DNA from 4 places in the Streptomyces sp. NPDC025651 genome. Region 1 is predicted to be linked to each of the others. Evidence: riboswitches for the same ligand, from Rfam matches in the RefSeq annotation. Region 1 holds a riboswitch; each other region holds the start of a gene.
The links. A riboswitch is a leader RNA that binds a small molecule or an ion and turns the genes downstream of it on or off. The one in region 1 is predicted to bind cobalamin.
Positions count from the first base shown of each region.

Region 2: it holds a riboswitch for cobalamin, as region 1 does, so the genes downstream of both, ACZ4D5_RS39145 (CoA-acylating methylmalonate-semialdehyde dehydrogenase) here and nrdD (anaerobic ribonucleoside-triphosphate reductase) in region 1, are expected to answer to the same signal.
Region 3: it holds a riboswitch for cobalamin, as region 1 does, so the genes downstream of both, ACZ4D5_RS05405 (ABC transporter substrate-binding protein) here and nrdD (anaerobic ribonucleoside-triphosphate reductase) in region 1, are expected to answer to the same signal.
Region 4: it holds a riboswitch for cobalamin, as region 1 does, so the genes downstream of both, ACZ4D5_RS07650 (cobalamin biosynthesis protein) here and nrdD (anaerobic ribonucleoside-triphosphate reductase) in region 1, are expected to answer to the same signal.

Region 1 covers NZ_JBVHLZ010000003.1:116,775-123,983, reverse strand. Annotated here, with positions in the region: gene alaS (alanine--tRNA ligase) at 1-1,798, opposite strand, end outside; gene tsaD (tRNA (adenosine(37)-N6)-threonylcarbamoyltransferase complex transferase subunit TsaD) at 1,854-2,915, opposite strand; cobalamin riboswitch at 3,104-3,250, shown strand; gene nrdD (anaerobic ribonucleoside-triphosphate reductase) at 3,229-3,780, shown strand; gene ACZ4D5_RS12795 (radical SAM protein) at 3,780-4,289, shown strand; gene ACZ4D5_RS12790 (DUF1272 domain-containing protein) at 4,395-4,580, shown strand; gene ACZ4D5_RS12785 (endo alpha-1,4 polygalactosaminidase) at 4,607-5,470, opposite strand; gene ACZ4D5_RS12780 (SGNH/GDSL hydrolase family protein) at 5,488-6,378, opposite strand; gene ACZ4D5_RS12775 (hypothetical protein) at 6,463-6,993, opposite strand; gene ACZ4D5_RS12770 (hypothetical protein) at 7,186-7,209, shown strand, end outside.
Region 2 covers NZ_JBVHLZ010000016.1:150,148-157,356, forward strand. Annotated here, with positions in the region: gene ACZ4D5_RS39120 (amidohydrolase) at 1-1,116, shown strand, start outside; gene ACZ4D5_RS39125 (hypothetical protein) at 1,349-1,726, shown strand; gene ACZ4D5_RS39130 (hypothetical protein) at 1,723-2,274, shown strand; gene ACZ4D5_RS39135 (peptidase inhibitor family I36 protein) at 2,271-2,654, shown strand; gene ACZ4D5_RS39140 (cation diffusion facilitator family transporter) at 2,832-3,896, shown strand; cobalamin riboswitch at 4,041-4,220, shown strand; gene ACZ4D5_RS39145 (CoA-acylating methylmalonate-semialdehyde dehydrogenase) at 4,435-5,934, shown strand; gene ACZ4D5_RS39150 (acyl-CoA dehydrogenase family protein) at 5,940-7,115, shown strand; gene ACZ4D5_RS39155 (enoyl-CoA hydratase/isomerase family protein) at 7,112-7,209, shown strand, end outside.
Region 3 covers NZ_JBVHLZ010000001.1:1,143,696-1,150,904, forward strand. Annotated here, with positions in the region: gene ACZ4D5_RS05385 (alpha/beta hydrolase family protein) at 1-223, shown strand, start outside; gene ACZ4D5_RS05390 (DUF2252 domain-containing protein) at 350-1,711, shown strand; gene ACZ4D5_RS05395 (hypothetical protein) at 1,863-2,081, shown strand; gene ACZ4D5_RS05400 (HAD family hydrolase) at 2,078-3,208, opposite strand; cobalamin riboswitch at 3,624-3,808, shown strand; gene ACZ4D5_RS05405 (ABC transporter substrate-binding protein) at 3,875-4,909, shown strand; gene ACZ4D5_RS05410 (FecCD family ABC transporter permease) at 4,918-6,192, shown strand; gene ACZ4D5_RS05415 (ABC transporter ATP-binding protein) at 6,204-7,031, shown strand.
Region 4 covers NZ_JBVHLZ010000001.1:1,639,731-1,646,939, forward strand. Annotated here, with positions in the region: gene ACZ4D5_RS07640 (putative cobaltochelatase) at 1-35, opposite strand, end outside; gene ACZ4D5_RS07645 (cobyric acid synthase) at 32-1,579, opposite strand; gene ACZ4D5_RS07650 (cobalamin biosynthesis protein) at 1,576-2,517, opposite strand; cobalamin riboswitch at 2,626-2,768, opposite strand; gene ACZ4D5_RS07655 (hypothetical protein) at 2,876-3,100, opposite strand; gene ACZ4D5_RS07660 (inorganic phosphate transporter) at 3,113-4,408, opposite strand; gene ACZ4D5_RS07665 (lysozyme) at 4,611-5,351, opposite strand; gene ACZ4D5_RS07670 (class II aldolase/adducin family protein) at 5,531-6,202, shown strand; gene ACZ4D5_RS07675 (alpha/beta hydrolase) at 6,383-7,209, shown strand, end outside.

The DNA.
Region 1 (7,209 bases):
GCCGGTTGTAGGAGCCGGACTGCAGGGCGGTGGGGCCGAGCACCTCGCGCAGGGCGGCGTGCAGGACGTGGGTGCCGGAGTGGGCCTGCCGGGCACCGAGCCGCCACTCGGGGTCGACGGCGGCGACCACGGGGTCCCCGACGGCGAGTGCACCGGCGGTCACCCGCACCCGGTGCACCACGAGACCGGGCAGCGGCCGCTGGACGTCGATGACCTCGGCCTCCCCGGACGCCCCGGAGATCCGGCCCGCGTCGCTGTCCTGGCCGCCCGACTCGGCGTAGAAGGGGGAGCGGTCCAGGACCACGGTGGCGAGCTCGCCCTCGCGCGCCACCGGAACCGTGCCCTCGGCCCCGAGCACGGCGAGGACCGACGACTCGGTCGTCAGCGTCTCCCAGGCCCGCCAGTCGGTCGGGCCGTGCGCGTCCAGGACGGCCCGCAGCGCCGACGTGTCCGTCGCGCCACCGGACTTGCGGGCGCGCGCGTCGGCGCGGGCCCGCTCCCGCTGCTCGTTCATCAGCGCGGTGAAGCCCTCGCGGTCGACCTCGACGCCCTGCTCGGCGGCCATCTCCAGGGTGAGGTCGATGGGGAAGCCGTAGGTGTCGTGGAGCAGGAACGCCTGCGCGCCGGGCAGCGAACGGCCGCCGTCCTCCTTGACCTTGGCGACCGCCGTGTCCAGCACGGTGGTGCCCTGCTTGAGGGTGGCGCGGAAGGCGTCCTCCTCGCCGTACGCCTGGTCGGCGATGCGGGCGAAGCCGTCGGTCACCTCGGGGTAGCCGGGCGCCATGCAGTCACGCGCCACGGTCAACAACTCGGGCAGCGCGGGATCGTGGAAGCCGAGCTGACGCATGGCCCGCACCGAGCGCCGCAGGATGCGCCGCAGGACGTAGCCGCGCCCCTCGTTGCCCGGGGCGGTGCCGTCGGCGAGCAGCATGAGGGCGGTGCGCACGTGGTCGGCGACCACGCGGAGCCGCACGTCGGACTGCGGATCGGCGCCGTAGCGGACGCCGGCGATCTCGGCCGCGCGGTCGAGGACGGGGCGCGTCTCGTCGATCTCGTAGAGGTTGTCCTTGCCCTGCAGGAGCGTCGCCATCCGCTCCAGGCCCATGCCGGTGTCGATGTTGCGGCGGGGCAGCTCGCCCAGGATCGGATAGCCGGACTTGCCGGGCCCCTCGCCGCGCTCGTACTGCATGAAGACGAGGTTCCAGAACTCCATGTACCGGTCCTCGTCGACCGCGGGCCCGCCCTCGCGGCCGAGCGCGGGGCCGCGGTCGTAGTACAGCTCCGAGCACGGCCCGCAGGGCCCCGGCACCCCCATGGACCAGAAGTTGTCCTCGTCGCCCCGCGCCACGATCCGCTCGTCGGGCAGCCCTGCCACCTCGCGCCAGATCGCGCGGGCGTCGGCGTCGGAGTGGTGGACGGTCACCCAGATCCGCTCCGGATCGAGCCCGTAACCGCTCTCGTTCCGCGCCGCGGTGGACAGCTCCCAGGCGTAGGCGATCGCCTCCTCCTTGAAGTAGTCGCCGAGGGAGAAGTTGCCGTTCATCTGGAAGAACGAGCCGTGCCGCGTGGTCTTGCCGACCTCTTCGATGTCCAGGGTGCGGATGCACTTCTGCACGCTGGTGGCGCGCGGCCACGGCGCCTGCTGCTCCCCGGTGAGGTACGGCTTGAACGGCACCATGCCCGCGTTGACGAACAGCAGGGTCGGGTCCGGGGTGGGCAGTGGAGCGCTGGGCACGACCGTGTGGCCGCGCGCGGCGAAGAAGTCGAGGAAGCGGCTGCGGATGTCGGCGGTACGCAAGGTGGGTCTGCTCCGTGGGTCGGTGCGTCAGAGGGTCGTTCTCACCGGGCGATGCTCAGACGGGGAGAGGGGCGGCGGGACGGGCCAGTGGGGTCAGCGAGGCGTACTCCAGTGGCGCCGACGGGTCGATGGACACGTTCAGCGGCGCGGGCTCGGCACCGGCGCGCACGAGCTGGTCGCCGACGGCCGCGATCATCGCGCCGTTGTCGGTGCACAACGTCATGGGCGGCACGCGCAGTTCGAGCCCGGCCGCGGCGCACCGCTCCTCCGCCAGGGCCCGCACCCGCGAGTTCGCCGCCACGCCGCCCACCACGATCAGCGTCCGCACGTCGTACGCGCGGCAGGCCGCGAGGGCCTTGCGGGTCAGCACGTCCGCGACGGCCTCCTGGAGCGCGGCGGCGCCGTCGGCGACCGACGGCTCCGCGCCGCGCAGGCGGTGCTGCTCCACCCAGCGCGCCGCGGCCGTCTTGAGCCCGGAGAAGGAGAAGGCGTACGGATCGTCGCCGGGCCGGGTGAGCGGGCGGGGGAAGGCCACGGCCTTCGGGTCGCCGTCCCGTGCCGCGCGGTCGATCGCGGGGCCGCCCGGGTAGGGCAGGCCGAGGATCCTTGCGACCTTGTCGAAGCACTCGCCGGCGGCGTCGTCCAGGGTGTCGCCCAGGTGCAGGATCGGCTCGCGCACCAGGTCCCGCACGAGGAGCAGCGAGGTGTGGCCGCCCGAGACGATCAGCACCACGCACGGCTCGGGCAGCGGGCCGTGTTCGAGGGTGTCCGCGGCGACGTGCCCGGCCAGGTGGTGCACCCCGTACAGCGGGACGTCGGCGGCGTAGGCGAGGGTCTTGGCGCCGGCCAGGCCCACCTGCAGCGCGCCCGAGAGGCCGGGCCCCGTGGTGACGGCGACCGCGTCGATCTGGGCGAGGCGCAGGCCCGCCTGGTCCAGGGCCTCGCGCACGACGGGGTTGAAGGAGTGCAGATGGGCGCGGGCCGCGATCTCCGGCACGACCCCGCCGAACCGCGCGTGCTCGTCCATGCTCGACGCCACCACGTGCGCGATCAGCTCGCCGTCGCGCACGATCCCCGCGCCGGTCTCGTCGCAGGACGACTCGATTCCCAGGACCACAGGTCCGCCCACTGCACATCTCCTTCTGCGTTATTGCTGCAACTGCAATATATGTGCAATAAGGCTCGGGTCGGAGGCCGCGTATCTGCGGCAAGGGGTCGGCGGGAGTCCGCCGGTCCCAAAGCCCCGCCCTTGAGGCCGAACGTCACCCACCATGTCGTGCCCGGCATGTCGGCCATTCCGCCAGATGTAGTGTTTCGCCAGTCGGTTCGGCGGACGTCATCGGACGGCCGCCGAGGCAACAGGGAACCCGGTGCGAACCCGGGGCTGCCCCGCAACGGTGAGCGGCCGCACAGCGGCCCGAGCCCGACACCTGCCGACAGCCTCCCGCACGGATGGTGGAGTCCAGGACCGGACCGGCCACCTCTGCAACCTGGAGGCGACCCCGGCCGAGGGCACCACCTACCGGTTCGCCAGGGAGGACAGGCGCCGCTTCCCCGCGATCCTCCAGGCCGGCACGGACGAGCACCCCTACTGCACCAACTCCACACAGCTGCCCGTCGGTTGGACCGGCGACCCGTTCCAGGCGCTGGAGGCGCAGGACGAACTGCAGACCAAGTACACCGGCGGCACCGTCCTGCACCTCCACATGTCCGAGCGGATCTCCGACGCCCGGGCCTGCCGCGCCCTCGTGCGGCGCTCGCTGGAACGCTTCTCGCTGCCCTGCCTGGCCGTGACCCCGACCTTCTCGATCTGTCCCGGCCACGGCTACCTCGCGGGCGAGCAGGCCAACTGCCCGAGCTGCGGCGGCACATGCGAGGTCTGGACGCGGGTCATGGGCTACCACCGGCCCGTGACGTCCTTCAACGTCGGCAAGAAGGGCGAGCACGCCGAACGCGTGCACTTCCGGGAAGCGGCGGCGTGATGCGCGTCGGCGGCTGGGCGCGCCTTTCCAGCTGCGACTGGCCGGGGATGCTGACCACCACCGTGTTCTGCCAGGGCTGCCCGTGGCGCTGCGGCTACTGCCACAACCCCGGGCTGTTGGACGGCGTGGTGTTCTCCGGCTGCGAACCGCTGCTGCAGGCCGGACTCGCGCGGGCCATGCGCGAGGTGCGCGCGCTCGGGTTCGGTGTCGGGCTGCACACGGGCGGCGCCTTCCCGCGCCGCTTCGCCGCGCTCCTGGAAGCCGGACTGCTCGACTGGGTGGACTGCGACGTCGAGGCGGCCCCGGACGCGTACGACCGTGTCACCGGCGCCCGCAACAGCGCGCCGCCCGCGCTGCGCAGCCTGCGGCTCCTGCGGGACTCCGGAGTGGCGCACCAGCTGCGGACGACCGTGGACCCCGAACTCCTGGACGGCGCCGACGTCATGGAGCTGCGGGGGTGGCTGGCGGGGGAGGGACTGGACGGGCACGTGTGGCAGGAGGCGCGGTGAGGTGGCCCGATCGTAAAGATCTCTGGCTCTCCCGGACGCTTTCCGGCAGGCGGCGGACACGGAGGATGGAGGTCTGGATCCGAGAGGGCTTGGAGAGGACGATCAATGGCTCTGGAGATGCGCGACCGCTGCGAGCGGTGCGAGGAAGCGGCCCTGCCGCACGACGCGCCCGCCCGCATCTGTTCCTACGAGTGCACCTTCTGCGTGCCGTGTGCCGACGCCATGCGGGACGTCTGCCCCAACTGCGGGGGCGAGCTGGTCACCCGCCCCCGCCGCGCGGTGGCCGCCTGAGGCCGTGCCACTGCCGTCGGCCGGTGTCAGCAGTGCCGGTACACGTATCCGTCCTCGTCGGCGGGGCGCACGTCACGGTCGCGCAGGGTGATGGACAGGCCCTTGCCCCAGGTGCGGCAGGCGGCGTCGAAGTCCTTCTTCTCGTACTCGACGTCGAAGACCTTCCCGTCGTACGCGGACCTGAAGTCGGAGCACTCCTTGTAGGCGGCGCACTCCTCGGTCACGGCGAAGTCGAAGCCGATCCGGTCGTGCCGACCGAGGAGGTCGGTGGTGTTCTTCTGGGCGATGGCCAGGCCCCGGTCGTGGGCGCGGCGCGCCAGGAGCTCGGCGAAGGCCGCCGCGTCGTCGGGGGTGAGGCGGCCGTCGGAGCGCTCGTAGGAGTCGAGGTTGTCGGGCTCGACCGCGTCGAAGCCGGACTCGGCACAGCCGTCGATCCACTTGCCGACGATCGCGGCGAGCCGCGTGCGCTTCTCGGCGGTGGAGATGTCCAGCAGGGGCTCCTGCCAGTCCTCGTCGACGACCGGCTCCCCCTCGTCGTCGCGGAGGATCAGCTCGGGGTGCTCGCGCTCCCACCAGCGCGCGGCGTCCTTGCCGGGCTGGGCCTGGAAGGCGTTGACGTAGCAGATGTTGTAGAGGCCCCGGACGGGTTCGGCGGTGCGGTCGCGCGAGACGGCGCGCACCTTCGACGGGGGCGGGTAGGGGCCGCCGAGCTGGTAGTCGAAGGAGGCGTCGACGGGCGGCTGCCGGATCCGTTCGGCTTCGCCGCCCTCCTCGCCCTCGCCGCCTGACGAGCAGGCGGCGAGGGCGAGGAGCAGCGCGACGGCGACTTTGGCGCGCACGACGCCGTTCGTCCGCGAGGGGCGGTCTTTCCTGGTCTTGATCCCGATCACCTGACCAGGGTCGCAGGTCAGGGAAGGTTCAGAACCTTCTGCGTCTGCTCGGCCATGCCCGCCTCACCGGCGGCGTTGGGATGCACGGGAACGAAGTTCGTGCCGAACAGGACCGGCTCGATCCACCGCTGGTCGGCCGGGCGGCACGCGTCGTGCGCGTCGGACGCGGCGGCCATGTCGACGAACGTCGCGCCGGTCTCCCCTGCGGCCCGCTGCGCCGCGCCGTTCAAGTGCGCCTGCAGATCGCGCAGATAAGGGATGTCCCCCTCCGCGACGGGCAGCTTGGCGAAGCAGCCCGGTACGGCCTTCGCGGGAGTGATCCACGGGTAGCCGAGGATCGCGACCTTCGCCTTCGGGGATCTGGCCTTGATCTGGTTGAGGGCGGTCCTGATCGCCGGGTACGTCTTCGACTCGACCTGGTCCTTGAAGGTGTTGCCGTAGATGTTCTTGCACGGGCTGCCCTTGCCGCCCGTGACGATGCCGGCGCTGCCGCAGGCGAGGATGGCGCCGATGAAGGTGTTGTTGTCGTTGCCGCCGATGGTGAGCGTCACCAGCTCCGTGTCGCTCTTGAGGGCGTCGAACTGCGGGGCCACGCCCGGGTACTGGGACGTGGTGAAGTCCTTGGTCTGGGCGCCGCCGCAGGTGACGTCCGTGAGCTTCGCGCCGAGCGAGGCGGCGAGGAGGCGCGGGTAGTTCTTCGACGTACGGGCGCACAGCAAGGGCGCCTGGGGATCCAGGGGGAGCACGCCGGACCCCGCGCTGTAGCTGTCGCCGAGGGCGACGTAGCGCAGCGGCTCCGTGGCGTCGGCGGTGTCGGCGGCGGCCGGTCCCGCGCCGAGGCCGAGGGCGGCGATTGCGGTGACGGCGGCAAGGGCCGCCGCGGTGCGATGCTGTGCGGGCATCCGCATGAGCGTTCTCCTCCGGGCAGGGTCCGATCGGGCGGGTCTTCACAGTCGGAGCCTGGGCACCGTAGTTGAGGATTCGACGGCTCACTACGTGTGGGGATGCGTATCCCTGGAGGGGTTCTTGGCACCTGTGTGACAAGGGAGGTCGGCGAGGACCACCACCTGGTCGCTCGCGGGGGCGAATCCGAGGACGGGGCGGGTGCCGTCACCGCCCTCGGCATCCATCAGCACCGGCTTGCCCAGGCGTCGGCCGATCGCCGAGAGGAAGCCGCAGAAGACGTCGAGTCGCTGCTGGCCCTGGATCTCCCGCAGGTCGACGTCGAAGTCGATCTCCTCGGCCGCGCGGAACCGGAAGATCGCCAGTACGTCGGCGGACGGCCGGACCCGGAGCTGCGGGCACTCGGCGTCGTCCGGCAGGGACAGCACCGACTCCGCCCGAGGCAGCGCGAGCACCGTGTCTCCTTCGGAGTACTGGTACTCCCAGCCGTTGACCTCGACGAGATCGAGGACCGCCTGCCAGTCGTCCACCGAGGTCCCCGGGACGCACACGTCCGGGAGCGTCCCGATCAGGTCGGCAGAGAAGAGGCACTTGACGTCGTCCCACAGCAAATGAGCCACGCGGCCATCCTGCCCCGCCCCGCTCCCACGGCGCGGGCGCGGGTCCGCGCCGGGGCCGTGATCATGTCCGTCGCGTCCCGAGACGTGCGTATTGCGTGCAGGGCGTGGGGAAACAGATGGGCGGGGTACCGCTGTGATCGACAGGTTCACGGACCATACTGGTCGGGCCCCGACCACCGACAGAACGACTCCATGGCCAAGAACAGCACCTCCACG
Region 2 (7,209 bases), on a different contig from region 1:
GCCGAGGTCGTGTGCGACGAAGCGGGTCGGCCCACCGGGCTGCTCCTGGAGGACGCAGCCTGCGAACTCGTCGAGCGCGTGGCTCCGCGGCCCACGCACGGCGAGCGCCGCGCCCGGCTCGCCGCGGCCCTGAACGCCATGGCCGCCGCAGGTCTGACCGGCGGGCACGCCATGGACGCGAACGGCGAAAGCCTCGCGCTGTACGCCGAGTTGGACGCGGCGGGCGAGCTGCCGGTGCGGCTGCGCGTCGCCCCCTGGTGCCAGCCGGGCACCGACGCCGACGGGCTGCGCGCGCTCATCGAGCGGCAGGGCACGGGCGGCGCCCTGTGGCGCACCGCGGGCGTCAAGCTCTTCATGGACGGCACCATCGACAACGGCACCGCCTGGCTCGAACGCCCCGACTGCCACGGGGAGTCCACGCACGCCTTCTGGCCCGACCCGGCCGCGTACACCGACGTCATCGGCGCGCTCCACCGCGCGGGCGTGCCCACCGCCACCCACGCCATCGGGGACGCGGCCGTGCGCCACGCCCTGGACTCCGTCGAGAAGGCCATGGCCGCAGGAGGGCGAGACGTGCGGCACCGGATCGAGCACATCGAGACCGTGCCCGACGACACCCTCGGCCGCTTCGCCGAACTCGGCGTCATCGCCTCCATGCAGCCCACCCACTGCTGCGACTTCACCCGGGCCGACCACACCGACAACTGGTCGCGCCGCCTCGGCGAGGAGCGCGCCTCGCGCGCCTGGCGCTGCCGCGACCTGTGGGACTCGGGCGCCACGGTCGTCCTCGGCTCCGACTGGCCCATCGCCCCCTACCCGCCGCTCGCCGTCATGGCGGGCGCCCGCCACCGTCGCCCGAGCCGCGACCTCGACCAGGCCCCGCACGGCCCCGAGCAGGCGCTCACCGCCCTGGAGGCGCTGCGGGGCATGACCGTCAACGCGGCCCGCGCGGCGGGGGAGGAGCACGAGGCGGGGCGCATCGCCGTCGGCCACCGCGCCGACCTCACCGTCCTCGCCGACGACCCGCTCACCACCGCCGCCACCGACCTGCCGGACCTGCCGGTGCTCCTGACGGTCCTGGACGGCCGGCCCACGCACCGGGACGAGGCCGTGTAGCGCGCCTCGTCGGCCGGGCGAAGCTCTCCGGGCCGGGGCCGGGGCCGGGGCCGGGTGCGGGGTTCGGGGGGGAAGACGCGGGGCCAGAGGTGGGCGTGCGTGCCGTGGGCCGTGCTCGCCGCGATATGACAACTCGCTGTTTCGAGTGACGTCTCCGGGCGCCGCGCTTGCCTGCGGCAACGCCCGGGAAGGCAGCGCGTGCATCGTCCAGCTGTCGCACCCGGAGGCCCTGTTGAGCCGCCCTGTCCTTGCCGTGTCCGGCACCCTCGCGGTACCCGCGCCGACCGCGTCACCTCCGCTCGCGCCCCCGGCCGGGGGCGCGCCGGGGAAGGTCTGCTCCTGGCCCGAGCCGGGAGAGGCGGGGGCGGGTGGCGCCTGGCGCCGCGACCGGGCGGCCGGCGGATTCGCCGTGCCCGCCGACCGCGCGCACCGCCACGCCAAGTCGTCCGGCTCACAGGTCGACACGACCGTGTACGCCCCGCACGTCCCGAGTCCGCGACCCTGTCCGCGGCGCAGGATCCACGGCGCCGACCACTCGGGGGGCTGGGAGTGGTGGGACGAGTTCGACGCCCTCGACACCGGCCGACACCCTGACTGCGAGCAGGGGTGAACCCCGGGCGGCGCACGCGCGGCGCTGCGCTCACGGCGCTGTGTCTGCTGGCCCCGCTCGCCGGCCTGGCCGGTTGCGGTACGCCCCGCGAACCGACCGTCTCGCTCAGCCCGGACGACACCCTCAAGGCAGCGCAACTCCTGCTCACCGACCGCTGCCTGACCGGTCGCGGACTCACCCCGCCGCGCCCCGGCCGCCCGCCCTCCGACGCGGCCGAAGCCCGCCGGGTCGACCGCGCGCTGTTCGGCACCGGCCCCACCGAGCTCAGGCTCAAGCTGCCCAGCGGGCACGTCATCGGCCACCACACCGACGGCTGCCTGGCCACCGCGGAGCGGCGTCTCTACGGCGACCAGCGCCGCTGGTTCCGGGCGGTCACCCACGTCAACAACCTCAAGTCCAAGGCCCTGCCGAGCGACCGCGCCGCCTACCGGGAGATGCGCGCGCACGCACTCGCCGAGGCGCGGGAACTGCTCACCGCAGAACTCGACGGGCCGTCCGCGCAGCACCACTCACTCACCGCAGTAGGCAAGGAAAGGAACCCTTCATGAAACACCCCGTAGCCCTGCTCGCCGCCGTTCTGCTCGCCACCGGCATGGGTCTGACCACGGCCGCACCCGCGTCGGCGGCGGACTGCCCGAGCGGCAACTTCTGTGCCTGGACCGAGGCCAACTTCGGCGGCCAGCGCATGAACGCATCGGGCGACGACGAATGGTGGGAGAGCTGGATCGCCGACGAGGACTCCTCCTGGGCGAACCACGGGATCTCCGGACCCGGCGTCAAGGACCACGTCCAGGTCCACGAGGACGCCGTCCAGTGGCCCTCCACCGGCGGCGACATGACGATCTGCCTCCGCCCGGGCGACGAGGTCGGCTACAACGCCACCGCCAACGACCGCGGCGACTCCCACACGTGGGCGATGGGCTGCTGAGCGCGCGGTAGTCGCCCCACAGCGACACCGCAGGGACCTCGCACCGTGCCGGTGCGAAAGATGCGCAGGTGAGGGCCGCATGCGTGTAGCCATACGCACGCCTCGCGGGCGCTCGTACGCACACAATGAGGGGCGCCGTCCGCGTACTGGAAGTCCGCGTACTGGAAGGGGCCCCACGTGAGCGACCGCCACGACCACGAGCACCCTCACCCGCATCGACACCCCCACCCCCACGCCCATTCCCACCCCCACGCCCATTCCCTCCGGCGCCGCCTGCGGCATCTCTTCGTGCCGCACTCCCACGACAGCGCCGACAAGGTCGACACCGCCATGGAGAGCTCGGCGCGCGGGATGCGGGCGCTCTGGATGTCGCTCGCCGTGCTGGGGCTCACGGCCCTCGCACAGGCCGTGGTCGTCGTGGTCTCCGGCTCCGTCGCCCTGCTCGGCGACACCGTGCACAACGCCGCGGACGCCCTGACCGCGGTGCCGCTCGGCATCGCGTTCGTCCTGGGGAGGCGGGCCGCGACGCGTCGCTTCACGTACGGATACGGCAGGGCCGAGGATCTCGCGGGCCTCGTCATCGTGCTCACCATCGCCGCCTCGGCCGCGTTCGCCGGGTGGACGGCCCTCGAACGGCTTCTGAACCCACGGGACATGCAGCACGTCCCCGTCGTGGCGGCCGCCGCGCTCGTCGGCTTCGTCGGCAACGAATGCGTGGCCCGGTACCGCATCCGCGTCGGCCGCGAGATCGGCTCGGCCGCGCTGGTCGCCGACGGACTCCACGCCCGCACGGACGGATTCACCTCGCTGGCCGTGCTGCCCGGCGCGGGCGGCGCAGCCCTGGGCATGCGGTTCGCCGACCCGGTGGTCGGGCTGCTCATCACGGCCGCGATCCTGCTGGTGCTGCGGGACGCCGCCCGCGAGGTCCTGCGGCGCGTCATGGACGCGGTCGATCCCGCGCTGGTCGACGCGGCCGAACGGGCTCTCCTGGACGTGGCGGGCGTACGGGGTGTCGGCGAGCTGCGGATGCGCTGGATCGGGCACCGGCTGCGCGCCGAAGTGGCGGTCTTCGTGGACGGCTCACTCGGCGTGCGCGAGGCGCACCAGGTGGCGGTCGACGCCGAACACGCGCTGCTGCACGCGGTGCCCCGGCTGACCGCGGCGCTGGTCCACGCCGACCCCGCGCCCGTCGAAGGCGAGCAGGACCCGCACCACGCGCTGGCCCACCACGCACCGACCTGAACGTCCCTGCCCCGCCCTACTCCGCCGCCCGCAACTGCTGGAGCAGGCCGAGGTCTTCCCGCCCTCGGTCGAGGCGGTGGCGGAGGCGCTGCTTCCGGCCTTCGTGTAAGTCGGGGTGGACTTACTAGGACGTCCAACTATATGTTCGTGACCAGAGCCCGCGGTGCAGGGAAGCCGGTGTGAATCCGGCGCGGTCCCGCCACTGTGACCGGGGAGCGCGTTCTCGTGGAGCGATGCGCCACTGACGGACAAGTGCCGTCGGGAAGGCGGGAGAACGCGCGCTGATCCGGGAGTCAGGATACCGGCCGCGGGGTGTTCCGTGTTGTCCACGAGGATGGAGCAGACACGCATGGCACCGGTCCGTACCCACGACCCAGGTGAACCGGCGGAGCGAGCGGTGGCCCCTGACGCCCCCCGACTCCGCGACGGCTCCTGAGCCTTCGCGTCCCACGTCATTCCCGGCCGCGCACCCCCACCCCGGTGCCGCCGTCGGTCTGCCGTGCCATCCCCGGATCTCACCCGACGAGAGCAGGCTCTCATGGTCCGTGAACTGACACATTTCATCGGCGGCAAGCACGTGTCCGGCACGTCCGGACTCTTCGCCGATGTCTACGACCCCAACTCCGGTTCCGTACAGGCGCAGGTGCCGCTGGCCGGGCGCGCGGAGACGACCGCGGCGATCGCCGATGCCGCTGCCGCGCAGCGCGAGTGGGGCGAGTGGAACCCCCAGCGGCGCGCCCGCGTGCTGCTGAGGTTCCTCCAACTCGTCGAAGGGGAGCGGGAGTCGCTGGCCCGCCTGCTGTCCAGCGAGCACGGAAAGACCGTTTCCGACGCCCATGGCGACCTGCAACGCGGCCTGGAGGTCGTGGAGTTCGCCGCGGGGATCCCGCACCTGCTCAAGGGCGAGTTCACCGACAACGCCGGCACCGGCATCGACGTGCACTCCCTGCGCGTCCCGCTCGGCGTCACCGCCGGGATCACCCCGTTCAACTTCCCCGCGATGATCCCGCTGTGGAAGGCGGCGCCCGCCCTCGCCTGCGGCAACTCCTTTGTCCTCAAGCCGTCCGAGCGCGCGCCCTCCGTACCGCTCAGGCTCGCCGAGCTCTTCCTCGAGGCGGGCCTGCCGCCCGGCGTCCTCAACGTCGTCAACGGCGGCAAGGAATCGGTGGACACCCTCCTCGAGGACTCCCGCGTCCAGGCCCTCGGCTTCGTCGGCTCCACCCCGATCGCCGCGCACATCTACGCCACGGCCGCCGCGAACGGCAAGCGCGCCCAGTGCTTCGGCGGCGCCAAGAACCACATGATCGTGATGCCGGACGCCGACCTCGACCAGGCCGTGGACGCCCTCATCGGCGCCGGATACGGCTCGGCGGGGGAGCGCTGCATGGCCATCTCGGTCGCCGTGCCGGTCGGCGAGGAGACCGCGGACGCGCTCGTCGCCCGCCTCAAGGAACGCGTCGCCGAGCTGCGCATCGGCCGCTCCGACGACCCCGAGGCCGACTTCGGCCCGCTGGTCAGCCGCGAAGCCCTCGACCGCGTACGCCGCTACGTCGACATCGGCGTGGGCGAAGGAGCCGAACTCGTCGTCGACGGACGCGACTTCACCCTGCCCGGACACGCGGACGGCTTCTTCGCCGGGCCCACGCTCTTCGATCGGGTCTCACCGCGCATGCGGATCTACCGCGAGGAGATCTTCGGCCCCGTCCTGTGCGTGTCCCGCGCGGCCGACTACGAGGCGGCCCTGCGCCTGCCGACCGAGCACTCCTACGGCAACGGCGTCGCCATCTTCACCCGGGACGGCGACACCGCGCGCGACTTCTCCCGCCGCGTCGGCGCGGGCATGGTCGGCGTCAACGTACCCATCCCGGTCCCGGTGGCGTACCACACCTTCGGCGGCTGGAAGCGCTCCGGCTTCGGCGACCTCAACCAGCACGGCCCCGACGCCATCCGCTTCTACACCCGCACCAAGACCGTCACCTCGCGCTGGCCATCCGGAGCGAGGGAAGGCGCCGACTTCACCATCCCCACGATGGGATGACCGCGATGACGTCGCCGAACGGCACCCTCGCCAAGGGCCAACTCGCCCTCACCAAGGACCAGCTCGCCCTCGCCGAGGTCACGCTCGACTTCGCCGAGGAACACCTCGCGCCGCACGCCGTCGCCTGGGACCGCGACAAGCACTTCCCCGTCGACGTACTGCGCAAGGCCGCCGCACTGGGCCTCGGCGGTGTCTACGTACGCGAGGAACACGGCGGTTCGGGGCTCGGCCGCACCGACGGAACCCTCGTCTTCGAGGCCCTGGCCACCGGCTGCCCCTCCATCGCCGGATACCTCTCCATCCACAACATGGTCGCCTGGATGATCGACCGCTACGGCGACGAGAGCCAGCGCGCCCGCTGGCTGCCCGGCCTGTGCGCGGCCGAGACGCTCGGCAGCTACTGCCTCACCGAACCCGGCGCCGGATCCGACGCGGCGGCCCTGCGCACCCGCGCGGAACGCGACGGCGACCACTACGTCCTCACCGGCGTCAAGCAGTTCATCTCCGGCGCGGGCACCTCGCAGGTGTACGTCGTCATGGCCCGCACCGGAGAGGAAGGGCCCGGCGGCATCTCCGCGTTCGTCGTCGAACGGGACGACGCGGGCCTGTCCTTCGGCGCCGACGAACGCAAGATGGGCTGGAACGCCCAGCCCACCCGACAGGTCGTCCTCGACGGCGTACGCGTCCCCGCGGACCGCCGCCTCGGCGCCGAGGGCGAGGGCTTCCGCATCGCCATGAACGGCCTCAACGGCGGACGCCTCGGCATCGCCGCCTGCTCCCTGGGCGGCGCGCAGAGCGCCCTGCACCGCGGCATCGCCCACCTCGCCGACCGCGAGGCGTTCGGCGCGCGCCTCCTGGATTCCCAGGCCCTGCGGTTCCGGCTCGCCGACATGGCCACGGAGCTGTCCGCGGCCCGCGCCCTGGTGCGCCAGGCCGCCGACGCCCTGGACCGGAGCGACCCGCGGGCCCCCGAACTGTGCGCCATGGCCAAGCGGTTCGCCACCGACACCGGCTACTCCGTGGCCGACCGCGCCCTCCAACTCCACGGCGGATACGGCTACTTGAGCGAGTACGGCATCGAGAAGATCGTCCGGGACCTGCGGGTCCACCAGATCCTGGAAGGAACGAACGAGATCATGCGCGTGATCGTGGCCCGCGGCCTCACCGAGGCCGTCCGATGACCGCGGCCGACGACCCCGTGGTCCTGCGCGTCGAGGGCCGCGCGGCGCACATCACCCTCAACCGCCCCCGCGCCCTCAACGCCCTCACCCACAC
Region 3 (7,209 bases), on a different contig from region 1:
GGGCGACACGTACGCTCCCGCGTCCGCCCTCGACCACCTGCTCTCCAAGGTCCCGAGGGCCCGCCTCACCCGCCGCCGCTACACCGCGCAGGAGGCGGGCGCCCGGCTCGACCACTTCGCGTGGACCCGCGCGGGCGCCGCGCTCGCCAAGCAGGTGGCGGGGTGGGTGGCCGAAGAGGAGCGGCCCGGCGGGGGAGCGGACGCCGCCGGGCCCGGGAGCTGATCCGGTCACCCGTTCGCCGTATCCGGCATGCGCGCCGGGCCCCGGCCGCATTGGCTGCTGCTGAGGGCCGGAGCGGCGACCGCGGGGCGACCGGCCGTCCGCCGCGAGCGCGAGAGGGGAGCGAGCATGACGACCCCGGAGGCACGCGCGACGACCCCCGAAGCACGCGCGCGTGCGGGCAAGGCCGCCCGCAAACGCGCCTCGCGCTCCTCCCACGGCGCCTGGATACCCTCCGCCGACCGCCCCGACCCGGTGGCCGTCCTGGAGCGCCAGGGCGCCGACCGGGTCCAGGAACTGCTCCCCATCCGCTACGGCCGCATGGCCGCGTCCCCCTTCGCCTTCCTGCGCGGCGCGGCCGCCGTCATGGCGGGCGACCTCGCCGCCCAGCGGCACACCGGCCTCACCGTGCAGCTCTGCGGCGACGCCCACCTCATGAACTTCGGCCTGTTCGCCTCGCCCGAACGCGCCCTGCTCTTCGACCTCAACGACTTCGACGAGACCTGCCCCGGGCCCTTCGAGTGGGACGTCAAACGGCTCGCCGCCAGCGTCGCCGTCGCCGCCCGCGAGAACGGCACGGGCGAGAGCGGCGCCCACGAAGCGGCGCGGGACGCCGTGGCCGCGTACCGCAGGAGCATGCGGCGCCTGGCGGGCCTCGGCGAGCTCGCCGTCTGGTACGAGCGCATCGACGCCCGCGACCTGCCCCCTCTCGCGCGCCCCGGCGCCTGTCGCGACCGCGTGACGGCACGCCTGGACCACGCCCGCAGGCGCACCAGCCTCCAGGCGCTCGGCAAGCTCACCGAGGTCGTGGACGGCGAGCGCCGCATCGTCCACGACCCGCCGCTCCTCGAACCGGTCGGCGCCCCCGACATGGCCGCCCTGCGCAAGATCTTCGGGGACTACCGCTCCACGCTCGCCGAGGAGCGCCGCCTCCTCCTGGACCGCTACCGCTTCGTCGACGCGGCCCGCAAGGTCGTCGGCGTCGGCAGCGTCGGCACCCGCTGCTTCATCGTGCTGCTCGCCGGGCGCGACGCGGGCGACCCGCTCTTCCTGCAGATCAAGGAGGCGGTGCGGTCCGTCGTCGAGGACCACCTGCCGACCGGCCCCCACATCCACCCCGGGCACCGCGTGGTGGCGGGGCAGCGGCTGCTCCAGGCGGCGAGCGACATCTTCCTCGGCTGGATGACGGGGCCCCAGGGCCGCGCCTTCTACTGGCGCCAGCTGCGCGACATGAAGGGCTCCGCGGACCTCGCCGCCATGTCGGCCGACGAACTGCGTGCCTACGCCCGGCTGTGCGGCACCGCCCTGGCCCGCGCCCACGCGCGCTCCGGCGACCGCATCGCGATCGCCGCCTACCTCAGCGGCTCGGACACCTTCGACCGCGCCGTGGCCGACTTCGCGCTGCGCTACGCGGCACAGAACGCCCGGGACCACGCGGCGCTCACCGCGGCGATCGACTCCGGCGTGATCGGGGCGGCACCCGGGATCTGAAGGGCCCTGGCCGTCCTCGGCCCATGGCGCCGCCCGTGCCCGTGTTCACCCTCGGCGGCACCGTCTCCGCGCGGGGCGGCGGCAGTTCGCCCCGCCTGACCGGCGCCGAGATCCTCGCGGCCACCGGCGCGGTCCCGCCGAGCGTGTGGCGGTGGCGAGCGCCGCGGGGCACGGTGTCGTCGTGGTGCAGGGCACCGACCCCCTGGAGGAGACCGGCCCCGGATCCGAGAGCGACATGCTCGGGCGCGGCCTGCTCCCCGCGGGCGACCTGGACGCGCCGAAGGCCGGACTCCTGCTGCACGCCCTGCTCGCGGACGGCGCCGACCGTGCCCAAGTGGCCGACGCCTTCCGGGCGTTGACCGACCGCTAGCCGATCTGGTCCGGGGTGACCGTCAGCCAGCGCTTGTCGGCGGTCACCTTCTGGCCCAGCTCCCGCTGGCGCTGCGCGTTCTTCTTCTTCATCCCGTCGAGCTGCTTCATGTACGCGTCCTTGCGGTTGACCCAGACCCGTACGCCGCCGTGCTCCACGTCCGCGGAGTGGAACAGCATCGGGCCGTCGCTGACCGGGGTGTCACCGGCGGCGAGGAGCGGCTTCCTCCACTCGTCGATGTACGTGTTGATCGCCGCGGGCTTGCCCTCGTACCAGGTCAGCGGCGCCCACAGGTTCGGCGTCAGCTCGCGCTCGCCGAGCTTCTCGCGGTCCTTCTCGCCGAAGCGGCCCTCGGCGATCTCCTTGCGGGAGGTGGTCACTTCACCCGTCTTGCGGTCCTTGAGCTGCATGGAGACGCCGATGACGTTCTGCGGCTTCACGCCGTAGCCGTACTTCGGGTCGCCGAGGACCATGCGCACCAGGTCCTCGGCGGCCGCGCTGACCACGTACACCTCGATGCCGTGCGAGCGCAGCGTCTTGTAGAGCTGCTGCATGCCGCGCGAGAACTCCGGCGCCTTCACCTCGGTCTTCGTGAGCTTCCCGCCCTCGTAGTACTCGGCGGGGATCGGCTTCTTGTACGCCAGGAGCTCGTCGACGTACCCCTTGAGCTCGTTCAGCGTGAAGCCGGAGAAGATCTGCGCGGCCCACGGGTAGCAGACCTGGTCGTCCACCTCGCACAGCCGGTTGTAGTAGCTGTAGAGGCTCTCCTTGTGCCCGGCCTTGTCCTTGAAGGGGATGACCTTCAGGGACGGGTCCATCGTCTTGCGGGTCAGGACGCCCTTCATCTCCAGGAACGGCAGCAGCGACTCTTCGAGGTCGTTGCGGTATGTCGTGTTGTCCGCGTCGAACACGGCGTACGCGCCCTTGTGGTCGTTCTTCGCGATGACCTTGCCGAGCTGCTTCGCGACGGGCTTCGGCCAGTGCGACAGCTCACGGGCGGTGGCCGCCGAGGTGTCGGCGGCGCCGGCCTCGCTCGTCGGCCACAGCGTGCTGCCCGCGAGGACGGCGGCGGCCAGCGCGCCCGTGGTGCCGATGACGGCCAGCTTGCCCTTTGCCCGTACTGCCATGTCTCTACGTCCCTGCCGTTCCCTGAGAGCGATGCGCGGCCCCGTCCGGAGCGGCGCGCAATGCTATGGGGCGACGCCGGCATTTCCCATGATCGAAGTCACCGTGCGCAGGGGGCATGGGGCAGGGGAACACGGGTAGCCGAAGCGGACGCCGGGACGGTGCGGGGCGACCGTGTGCGAGAGCCCTGCGCGGGGCTCGCGTGCCGGACTCACGTGCCGGGTTCGCGTGCCGGGCCGCCAGGCCGAGGACGCCCTGTACGCGAAGCTGACCGCGGCGGGCGTGCGGATCGCGGGCGAGACGAGGACAAGCCGTACGGCAGCCGGGAGTTCGGCACCCTCGATCCGGCGGGAAACCGCTGGTCGTTCGGCACCTACCGGGGCGAGCCGAGGCCCGGGCCGACCCTCTGGACAGGCGTGATAACTTGCGCAAGCCAGTCAAACCCACACCTGGGCCAGGGAATCCGGTGAGAATCCGGAACTGACGCGCAGCGGTGAGGGGGACGGGCGGGGCCACGGCCACTGGGCGTCTTCGGACGCCTGGGAAGGCGCCCCGCCCGGCCGATCCCGAGTCCGAAGACCTGCTGGCGCCTCCGCTCGCACACCGGGCGGCGGAGGTCGTGACGCAGGCCAGGCTCCGCGTATGAGCCGTGAGACTCAAGGGATCACGTGTCCTCGAAGAACCGCCGTATACGTACGTTCGCCCTGCTCGGCGCCGGAGCGCTCGCACTCACCGCGTGCGGCGGCTCCGCGGAGAAGACGGCGGGCAAGGACGCGAAGGGCTATCCCGTGACGGTCGCCTCCTGCGGCAAGGAGGCCGAGGTCGAGGCGCCGCCGCGGCGGGCCGTCTCCCTGGACCAGGGATCCACCGAGATCCTGCTCTCGCTCGGCCTCGCCGACCGCATGGTGGGCACCGGCACGTGGACCGACCCGGTCCTGAAGAACCTGGCCGAGGACAACGCGAAGGTGGAGCGGCTCTCCGACCGCTACCCGGCACTGGAGAAGGTCCTCTCCAAGGAGCCCGACTTCGTCAGCGCGTCCTTCCTCTACACGGTCGGCAAGGGCGGCGTCGCCGACCGGATGAAATTCACCGAACTCGGCGTCCCCGTCTATGTCTCGCCCACCGACTGCGCGGGCAAGGACAACGACGGCGGCGGCGACGGCAAGCGCGTCAGGACGCTGACCATGGACACCGTCTACGGCGAGGTGCGGGACCTGGCGAAGGTCTTCGGGGTCGAGAAGCGCGGCGAGAGGCTGATCGATGAGCTGAAGGGCCGGACAGCGAAGGCCACGAAGGACATCGACGCCTCCGACGTGACGCTCCTGTACTGGTTCGCCAACTCCGACGCCCCGTACATGGCGGGCTGCTGCGGCGCCCCCGGGATCATCACCCGCGAGCTCGGCGCGAAGAACGTCTTCGACGACACGCGCGAGGAATGGCCGCAGATCAACTGGGAGACGGTCGCCGACCGCGACCCCGACGTCCTCGTCATCGGCGACCTCACGCGCAAGTCGCAGTCCGCGGAGAGCGCCGATGCGAAGATCAAGTTCCTGGAGACCAACCCGGCGACGAGGAACCTGACCGCCGTGAAGAAGAAGCGCTACGTCCTGCTGAGCGGCCAGGCCATGAACCCCACGATCCGCACGGTCGACGGCGTCGAACAAGTGGCGGCGGGTCTACGGAAGTTCGGACTGACGAAGTGACGCCCGGCATGCGGGGCGAGCCCTCGCGCCCGCCGACGTCCACGGCGGGCGACGCGGCCGCGCCGGCGCGCGGTGCCGCTGCGGCGGCTGACGCGGTCGCGGCCCGGGGCGTCGGCTCGGTGTCCGAGGCCGCCCCCGCACCCGCCGTCCCGCCGGTCGCGTCTGCCGTCCCGCCGGTTGTATCTGCTGTCCCGCCGGTCGCGTCTGCCGTCCCCTCGGCCGCACCCGCCCTCCCTCCGGCCGCACCCGCCCTCCCCTCGGTCCCCGGTGTCCTGCGGCAAGGGCTGCTGTGGCTCGGGGGCCTCGGGGTGCTCGTGGTGTCCGTGGCCGTTGCCGTCACCATCGGGCCCGCGGACATCTCCGTGCCCGACGTGTGGTCCGCCGTCGCCGCGCACCTGGGGTGGGGCGAGGCGCGGCTCACGCCGATCAGGGACGGCATCGTGTGGAACCTGCGGATGCCCCGCACCCTGCTCGCCGCGGTCTGCGGCGCCGGGCTCGCGGTCTGCGGGGCCGTCATGCAGTCCCTGCTCCGCAACCCCCTCGCCGACCCCTTCGTGCTCGGGGTGTCGTCCGGGGCGTCCACCGGAGCCGTCGCCGTCGTCGTCCTCGGCGTCGGCGGGGGAGCGCTGTCGGTCTCGGCCGGTGCCTTCGTGGGCGCGCTCTGCTCGTTCGCCCTGGTGCTGCTGCTCAGCCACACCCTGGGCGGCACGACGGACCGGGTCGTCCTGTCCGGCGTCGCGGCCATGCAGCTCTTCTCCGCGCTGACGTCGTTCGTCATCCTCGCGGCGGGCGACGCGGAGACCACGCGCGGCGTCATCTTCTGGCTGCTCGGCTCGCTCAGCGGGGTCGGCTGGACGGACGTGTGGCTGTGCGGGGCGGTGCTCGCCACGGCGCTGCTGATCTGCCTGTCCCACGCCCGCACGCTGGACGCCTTCGCGTTCGGCCAGGAGGCGGCGGCGACCCTGGGCGTCCGGGTGGCCCGCACCCGCCTCGTCCTGCTCTGCACGACCGCGCTGCTGACCGCGGCCCTGGTCAGCTCGGCGGGCGCCATCGGCTTCGTCGGCCTGGTCCTGCCGCACGCGGCCCGCGCGATCGTCGGCTCCGGTCACGCGCGCCTGCTCCCGGTCACGGCACTCGCGGGCGCGGTCTTCGTGGTCTGGGTGGACACGCTGGCCCGCACGGTCCTCGACCCGCAGGAGGTCCCGGTGGGCGTGGTGACCTCGCTCATCGGCGTACCGGCGTTCGTGGCGGTCCTGTACCGGACGCGGAGGGCGACGACATGACGTACGAAGCGATGCCCTCCGAAACGGCTTCCCTCGCCCCCGAAGCCCAGCCTCCGGACACCGTCGGCCTCCGCGCCGACCGCGTCACCCGCGAAGCCGGTGGCCGGCTCGTCGTGGACGGGGTCAGCCTCGCCCCGCCCGCCGGTGCCGTGGTCGGCCTGCTCGGGCCCAACGGCTCCGGCAAGTCCACCCTCCTGCGGATCCTCGCCGGAGTCCTCGCCCCGGCCTCCGGAGTGGTCACCCTGGACGGCCGGCCGCTGGCCGACGTCGGCCGCCGCTCGGTGGCGCGCCGCGTCGCCGTGGTCGAGCAACACGCCTCCACGCAGGCCGAGTTGACGGTACGAGATGTCGTACGCCTCGGCCGCGTCCCGCACCGCCGCGCCTGGTCCGCCCCCACGCCCCACGACGAGCGGGCCGTGCGCGAGGCCCTGGAGCGCACCGGTCTGACCGGCCGGGCCGCCCAGTCCTGGCACACCCTCTCCGGCGGTGAGCGCCAGCGCGTCCAGATCGCCCGGGCCCTCGCCCAGGAGCCCCGCGAGCTCCTCCTGGACGAACCCACCAACCACCTGGACATCCAGCACCAGTTGGAGCTGCTCTCCCTGGTGAGCGAACTCCCCGTCACCAGCGTGATCGCGCTGCACGACCTCAATCTGGCGGCGATGTTCTGCGACCACCTGCTGGTCCTGAAGGAGGGCACGGCCCACGCGGCGGGGACACCGGCCGAGGTGATCACCGAGAAGCTGATCGCGGAGGTGTACGGGGTGCGGGCGGTGGTGACGCCGGACGGCGAGGGCGGCCCGGACGGAGGCAGACCCTCCGTCCGCTTCCTGCGGGGTTGAGCTTCGGAGTTCGAACCTGCGGGGCTGAGCTTCGGAGTCTGAGCCTGCGGGGTTGAGTCCCGGAGTCTGAGCCTGCGGGGGTTGAGCCTCGGAGTCCGCTTCCTGTGGGGTCGAGCCTCGGAGTCCGGGCCTGTGGGGTCGAGCCTCGGAGTCCGGGCCTGCGGGGTTGAGCTTCGGA
Region 4 (7,209 bases), on a different contig from region 1:
CCGACGAGGGCGGTGAACGGGTACGGGGTACTCACAGGGCCTCCTTGGCACGTTCTGGTGCTGCCGACGGCGCGGGCGGTGCTCCGGGCGCGATGAACGGCAGGCCCCCCGGCGCGCCGTTCTCGATCAGGCCCAACAGCGCGTCCGTGTCCGCGTGTTCTTCGATCAGATCGCCGAGCAGGTCGAGCTGTTCCTCGCGCAGCACGCCGAAGCTGGTGTCGGGCGCGGGCACGAAGCGCCGCCCGGCCGCGCGCGCCACCTCGGTCAGGAACCGCCGCCGGAACGCGTCGCTCTCCAGCGACCCGTGCCAGTGCGTGCCCCACACCTCGCCGACCCGGCAGCCGTCGAGGAAGGGTTCCCCGCCCGCGACCTCGGCCACGCCGTGGTGGATCTCGTATCCCTCGACGCGCTCCCCGAGTGCTTCGCCCACCGGCCGCGCGAGGGTCTTCTCGCGGGCGAACCGCACCCGCACCGGCAGCAGTCCGAGCCCGTCCACGGAACCGGCCCGCGACTCGACCTCGTCCTCGATGTGCTCGCCGAGGACCTGGAAGCCGCCGCAGATGCCGAGCACGGGCCGCCCCTCGGCCGCCCGGCGCGCCAGGGCGTCGGCGAGCCCGCGCTCGCGCAGCCACCGCAGGGCGCGGACGGTGCCCCGCGTCCCGGGCACGACCACGAGATCGGCGTCGACGAGCTCCTCGGCCCGGTCCACGAACCGCACGACGACACCCGGCTCGGCGGCCAGCGCGTCCACGTCCGTGAAGTTGGACATCAGGGGTACGGCGCACACGGCGACCCGCAGCACGTCCTCGCCGACCGGGGGCGCGACGACGGACTCCCGCACGGCGCCCCGCAGGGACACCCGCAGCCCGTCCTCCTCGTCGATGCCGAGGCCGTGCTGGAACGGCAGCACGCCGAACGTGCGCCGCCCGGTGAGGCCGTGCAGCATGTCGAGCCCGGGTTCGAGCAGCGACACGTCGCCCCGGAACTTGTTCACCAGGTACCCGGCGACCAGCTCCTGGTCCTCGGCGGCGAGCAGCGCGGTCGTCCCGAAGAACGAGGCGAAGACCCCACCCCGGTCGATGTCCCCGACCACGAGCACGGGGAAGCGGGCGGCGCGCGCGATCCCCATGTTCACGATGTCGGTACGCCGCAGATTGATCTCGGCGGGACTGCCCGCGCCCTCACAGATCACGGCGTCATAGCTGCCCCGAAGCTCCTCCAGGCATCCCACGACGGTGTCGAGCAGCGCCGCCTGGCGCCCCCCGTGGTACCCGCGCGCGCTCATCTCGCCCACGGGCTTGCCCATGAGCACGACCTGACTCGACCGGTCGCTGCCCGGCTTGAGCAGCACGGGATTCATCAGCGCGCTCGGCTCGACGCGGGCGGCCTGCGCCTGCATGGCCTGCGCCCGCCCGATCTCGGCCCCTTCGCGCGTGACGAAGGAGTTGAGGGACATGTTCTGCGCCTTGAACGGCGCGACGGACACACCCTTGCGGGCCAGCCACCGGCAGATGCCGGCGGTGACCACACTCTTCCCGGCGTCAGAGGTGGTCCCGGCGACCAGAAGTCCGCCACTCATGCGTCTCTCCGTTTCCGCCGGGCGGCCGCCACCGCGACCCCCAGCGCCAGCCAGCCGACCCGCCGAGAGAGCCGCACGGCCCGCTCGATGTCCCCGACCCGTACGTCCCGTCCCAAGGCGCCGTTGAGGACGGGGCGATGCTCCACCCGCCCCGCGTACGAGAGGGTCCCACCCAGCCGTACGCCCAACGCCCCCGCGAAGGACGCCTCGACGGGCCCCGCGTTGGGGCTGGGGTGCTTGTGCGCATCCGCACGCCAGGCCCGCACCGCCCCCGAGGGCGAATCCCCCGCGAGAACGGCCAGCACGGCGGTGAGCCGCGCCCCCGGCCACCCCAAGACGTCGTCGGCGCGGGCGGAAGCCCACCCGTACCGCCGGTACTTGGGCGACTTGTGTCCGACCATCGCGTCGAGCGTGTTGACGGCGCGGAAGGCGACGAGTCCCGGCACCCCGCCGACGGCCCCCCACACCAGCGCCCCCACCACGGCGTCGGACGTGTTCTCGGCGACGGACTCGACCACGGCCCGCGCGATCCCGTCCGCGTCGAGCGCCTGAGGATCCCGCCCGCACAGATGCGGCAGCCGCTCCCGCGCGACCTCGACGTCCCCGGCCTCGAGGGCGCCGCCGATGGCCCGCGCCTCACGCCCGAGCGAGGTCCCGCCGACCACGGCCCAGGTCGCGGCGGCGGTCAGCGCGACGGATCCGGCACGTGAGCGGCGTACGAGAGAAGAAGCGAGGGCGGCGGCACCCGCCGCACCCCCGGCACACACCACGGCGTGCAGCGCGCCCCACCCGCGGTGGTCGCGCCACAGCACCCGCTCGACGGCACCCGCCGCACGCCCGAACGCGGCGACCGGATGTCCCCGGCGGGGATCGCCGAGCAGCAGGTCGCCGATGAGGCCGACGGCGGCGCCGTACGCGAAGTCGCGATCGGCACTCATGGGCTCAGCCCGCAGCCGTACTGAGGAGAGAACTCGTACTCAGGAAGGGGAACGGCACCGGGCGGCCGAGCATGGCGATGTGTCCTCACTCAGGGTGTCCGCGCCCTGGTTCGACGTGATGCGGCGGCGAGAGTTCCTGGCTTGCGGGGAGCGTCTCCCCGATGACAGTGGCGGGACCGCGCCGGATTCGCACCGGCTTCCTCTTCTGCCGCCGTAGTTGGCCCCGGCAGTCCACCACGCCCCGCGAACGCCCGTCAACTCGCCGTTGACCTGCGGCGGGAGAGTGTGCGGAGCCCCACACACGGCAGTGGGGCGCGAGGCGTTCGCACGCCCCGCGCCCCACCGAAGACTCCGGTCGTCAGGCGACGATCAGATAGATCCCGTACGCGACGGCCGCCGCGCACAGCGCGAAGCAGGCGTACGCGCCGGTGCGGGCCAGGGCCGCGGAGCCGCCGCCGGAGGCCGACGCCGTCTCCTGCTTCGAGAGGCCGACGATGCCGAGGGTGAACAGGCCCACCAGGGCCACCGTCACCGCGAGGCTGACTCCGAAGACGGAGCCGAGAGCTGCCCAGTCGATGCTCATGCTGATCTGTCCTTACACCGTCGCGGGCCTGGCGGGGTCCGCCATGGCGCCGGTCGTGGTCGTGGTCGGGGCCGTGGCGGCCTTGACCGGGTCGTCGGAGGCGGCGCCCGCGGTCGCCATCGCGCCCGCCGGGGGCGGCGTCACGGCGGCGATGGCGGTGGTCACGACGCCCGCGGGCTCGGCGCCCTTGGTGTCGTCGTGGCGGATCTCGTCGTCGGTGACGTTGGTGTGGTCGATCGCGTTGCGCCGCGAGAGCGCCCAGATCACGGCCGAGCCGCCGACCAGGATCGCGGCGGTGACCGCGATGCCCCAGGAGCCCTGCTTGGTGAGGAACTCGGCGCCCGCGCCGACCAGACCGGCGGCCGGCAGGGTCAGGCCCCACGCCACGAACATCCGGGTCGCGGTCGACCAGCGGACGACGCCGCCCTTGCGGCCGAGGCCCGCGCCCATCACGGCGCCGGAGCAGGACTGGGTGGTGGAGAGCGAGAAGCCCAGGTGCGAGGAGGCCAGGATGACCGTCGCGGCGCTGGTCTGGGCGGCGAAGCCCTGCTGCGGCTGGAGGTCGGTGAGGCCCTTGCCCATGGTGCGGATGATGCGCCAGCCGCCGAGGTAGGTGCCGAGCGCGATGGCCACGCCGGCCGAGACGATGACCCACATCGGGGGGTTCGCGCCGGGGTTGAGGACACCGCCGGTGACCAGGGCGAGCGTGATGATGCCCATGGTCTTCTGCGCGTCGTTCGTGCCGTGGGCGAGCGAGACGAGGCCCGCGGAGGCGATCTGGCCCGCGCGGTAGCCCTTGGCGGTCGCCTTGGTGTCGGTGTTGCGGCCGATGCGGTACGTCAGGCGCGTGGCCAGCATCGCGGCGAGACCCGCCACGAGGGGCGCCGCTATGGCGGGCAGCAGGACCTTGGTGACGACCGTGCCGCCGTTGATCGACGACCAGCCCATCGACATGACCGCGGCGCCGATGAGGCCGCCGAAGAGAGCGTGGGAGGAGCTGGAGGGCAGGCCCACCAGCCAGGTCAGCAGATTCCAGAGGATCGCGCCGACGAGCGCGGCGAAGATGACCTCTGTCTTGAGGCCGTCCTCGTTGACGATGCCGCCGGAGATCGTCTTGGCGACTTCGACGGAGAGGAAGGCGCCGACGAGGTTGAGCACGGCGGACATGGCCACCGCCGTCTTGGGCTTCAGAGCGCCGGTCGAGATGGTCGTCGCCATCGCGTTGGCAGTGTCGTGGAAACCGTTCGTGAAATCGAACACGAGAGCGGTAACGATCACGATCCCGAGGAGAAGCGTGATGTGTTCCATTTACCCAGGCTTCTGTTGGACGTCAGTGGCATGTGGAACGTAGGCAACCTGGGTGAACGGAAAGTGAACTGGGTCGGGCCGTGCAGTGACCCGAAGCGGAGCGCCGTCACTCCGCATTCATCAGGTGCCTGACGAAGATCGTACGGAGTGACGGCGCGGGGCCCGGAATCTGGGCGGAGTGTCGGCCTCCGCCCTGCTGCGCCTACCCCCGGGCGAACCGCTTCAACTGGTTCGTCGAGCCGTTGAAGAGATTCTGGTCACCCGGCAGTCCGCCGCCGTTGTCGTACTGCCAGAACGTCCAGTACGACCAGCCCCTGGGCAGCGACCCGGTCGACGACGACCAGCGCGCGAGCCACAGGGCGTGGTTCGACGCGAAGGCCCGGCTGCCGCCGGTGCAGTCGTTCCACCACTTGGTGGTCGTGTAGATCACCGGGCGGCGGCCCGTCTGCCGCTTGACCTCGTTGCTGAAGGACTGGATCCAGTTGACCATCCTGGTCCTGCCGAGCCCGTAGCACTTCTTCTTGCCGTACGGGTTGTGCTCGATGTCCAGCGCGGGCGGCAGCGTCCGGCCGTCGGCGCTCCAGCGGCCCCCGTGGTTCATGAAGTACGCGGCCTGAGTCCTGCCGGAGGACTTGTGCGGCAGCGCGAAGTGGTACGCGCCGCGGATCAGGCCGGCGTCGCGGGAGCCGTTGTACTGCTGGGTGAAGTAGGGGTTGCGGTAGGTGTGCGACTCGGTCGCCTTCACGTAGACGAACCGCGCGCCCTTGCTCTTGGCCTTCTGCCAGTCGACTTTCTTCTGGTGCGAGGAGACGTCGTGCCCCCGCGGCTTGCCCGCGGCCGAAACCGGAATCTCGGTCAGGGCGGTCCCGCCGATGGCCACGGCCGCCACGGATGCCGTGATGAAGCGGGCGCGGCGACGGGACGGGTTGTGTTCACGAGCCATGGTTCCCCCCGGAGATGGCGACGTGCACGGCAAATCTCCCAGAGAGTACTGGAAGATCATCCGATGCCCGTCGATCGCCAGCCAATCATTGCCAGAGGCGGATGTATGCCCATATGTGGCACCGCGGACTCCCCGCGTACGGACTCCCGGGCACAGGCTCCGGCTGGCAGGATCACCGCATGACTGAGCAGCGGGGCAGGGAGCGGGACGTGATCGGGCAGGCCTGGCGTGAGCTGGTCGACGCGGCGTGCAGGACGGTGAAGGACGGCCTGGTCGTCGGCACGTCGGGCAATGTCTCGGTGCGGGTCGGCGACACGGTCCTGGTCACTCCGAGCGGGGTCCCCTACGACCGGCTGAGGCCCGAGGACGTGGTCGGCGTCGACCTCGAAGGCCGGCAGACCGTCGGCGGGCTCTCACCGACCAGCGAGCTGCCCATGCACCTGGCGATCTACCGCGCCACGGACGCGGGGGCGGTGGTCCACACCCACGCGGTGCACGCCACGGCCGTCTCGATGCTGGTCAAGGAGCTCCCGGCGGTCCACTACATGGCGGGCGTCCTCGGCGGCCCGCCCCGGGTCGCGCCGTACGCCCTGTACGGCACCGAGGAGTTGGCCGAGAACATGCTCAGGGCCCTGCGGGACCGCACGGGATGCCTCCTCCAGAACCACGGAACGGTCACATACGGAGACACCCTGTCCCAGGCGTACGACCGCACGGCCCAACTGGAATGGATGTGCCATCTCTGGCTCACGTCGAGCAGGGTCCCGGGCCACACCCCGACCCTCCTCTCCCCGGCCCAGCTGAGGGAAGCGGAGCAAAAACTACGGGGCTACGGCCAGAGCCGACCCTGAGCCCTGACCCAGTCGGCCCCGTTTGTGGGCAGGCGTTCCGCACGGCGGAACGGGTGGGCACAAACGCCCGCGGTCCGCAGACGACAAGGGGTCCGGGGCGGAGCCCCGAAGAACGGTGCCGGATCACCCCGCAGGCTCCGCCCACTGGCCGCCGGGCCCCTCGGCCCGGACACTGGACCCGTGCGCCCAGCCAAAGCGACGGCAGCAGCCGTAACCGTAGCCACAGGAGTCACCGCTGCTCTCGGCGCGGCCGCAGTCGCGGCGGGCCGTTTCGCCAGCGACGCCGCCCTCAAGGCCCCCGCGGGCCGCCCCCTGCCGACGGAGCCCCGCCTCACCGTCCACGCCACGGCCGCAGGCCAGATCACCCTGACCCGCGCCCTCGCCAGCCTCCGCCCGGGCACCTACGGCCTCAGCGGCAACGGCACCCACGCGATCGTCGGCCCCGTCCTGGACTCCGCCCCGCACGAGGCCGACACCGTCGTACGCCGCCTCGAAGCCGTCACCCACGGCTCCCTGGACCCCGGCGCCCGCGTCTGGCTCACCCCGCAGGTCCACATCGGCGACCCGCACGCCGCCCTCGGCATCGACCACGCCGACGTCGACGTCCCCGGCGAACTCGGCGCCCTGCCCGCCTGGTTCGTGCCCGGCGCCAGGGACACCTGGGTGATCACCGTGCACGGCCTGGGCACGACCCGTGAACACCCCATGGTCGTCATGGACTTCCTGCACCGCCTCCAGCTCCCGATCCTCGACCTCGCCTACCGCGGCGACCTCGGCGCGCCCCGCTCCCCGGACGGCCTCGGCCACCTCGGCGAGACGGAGTGGCGCGACCTGGACGCCGCCATCCGCTACGCCGTGCGCTACGGCGCCGAGCGCGTCATCCTGCACGGCTGGTCCACCGGCGCCGCCATGGCCCTGCACGCCGCCGCGCACTCCGCGCTGCGCGACCGCATCAGCGGCCTCGTCCTTGACTCCCCGGTGCTCAACTGGGAGACCACCCTGCGCGC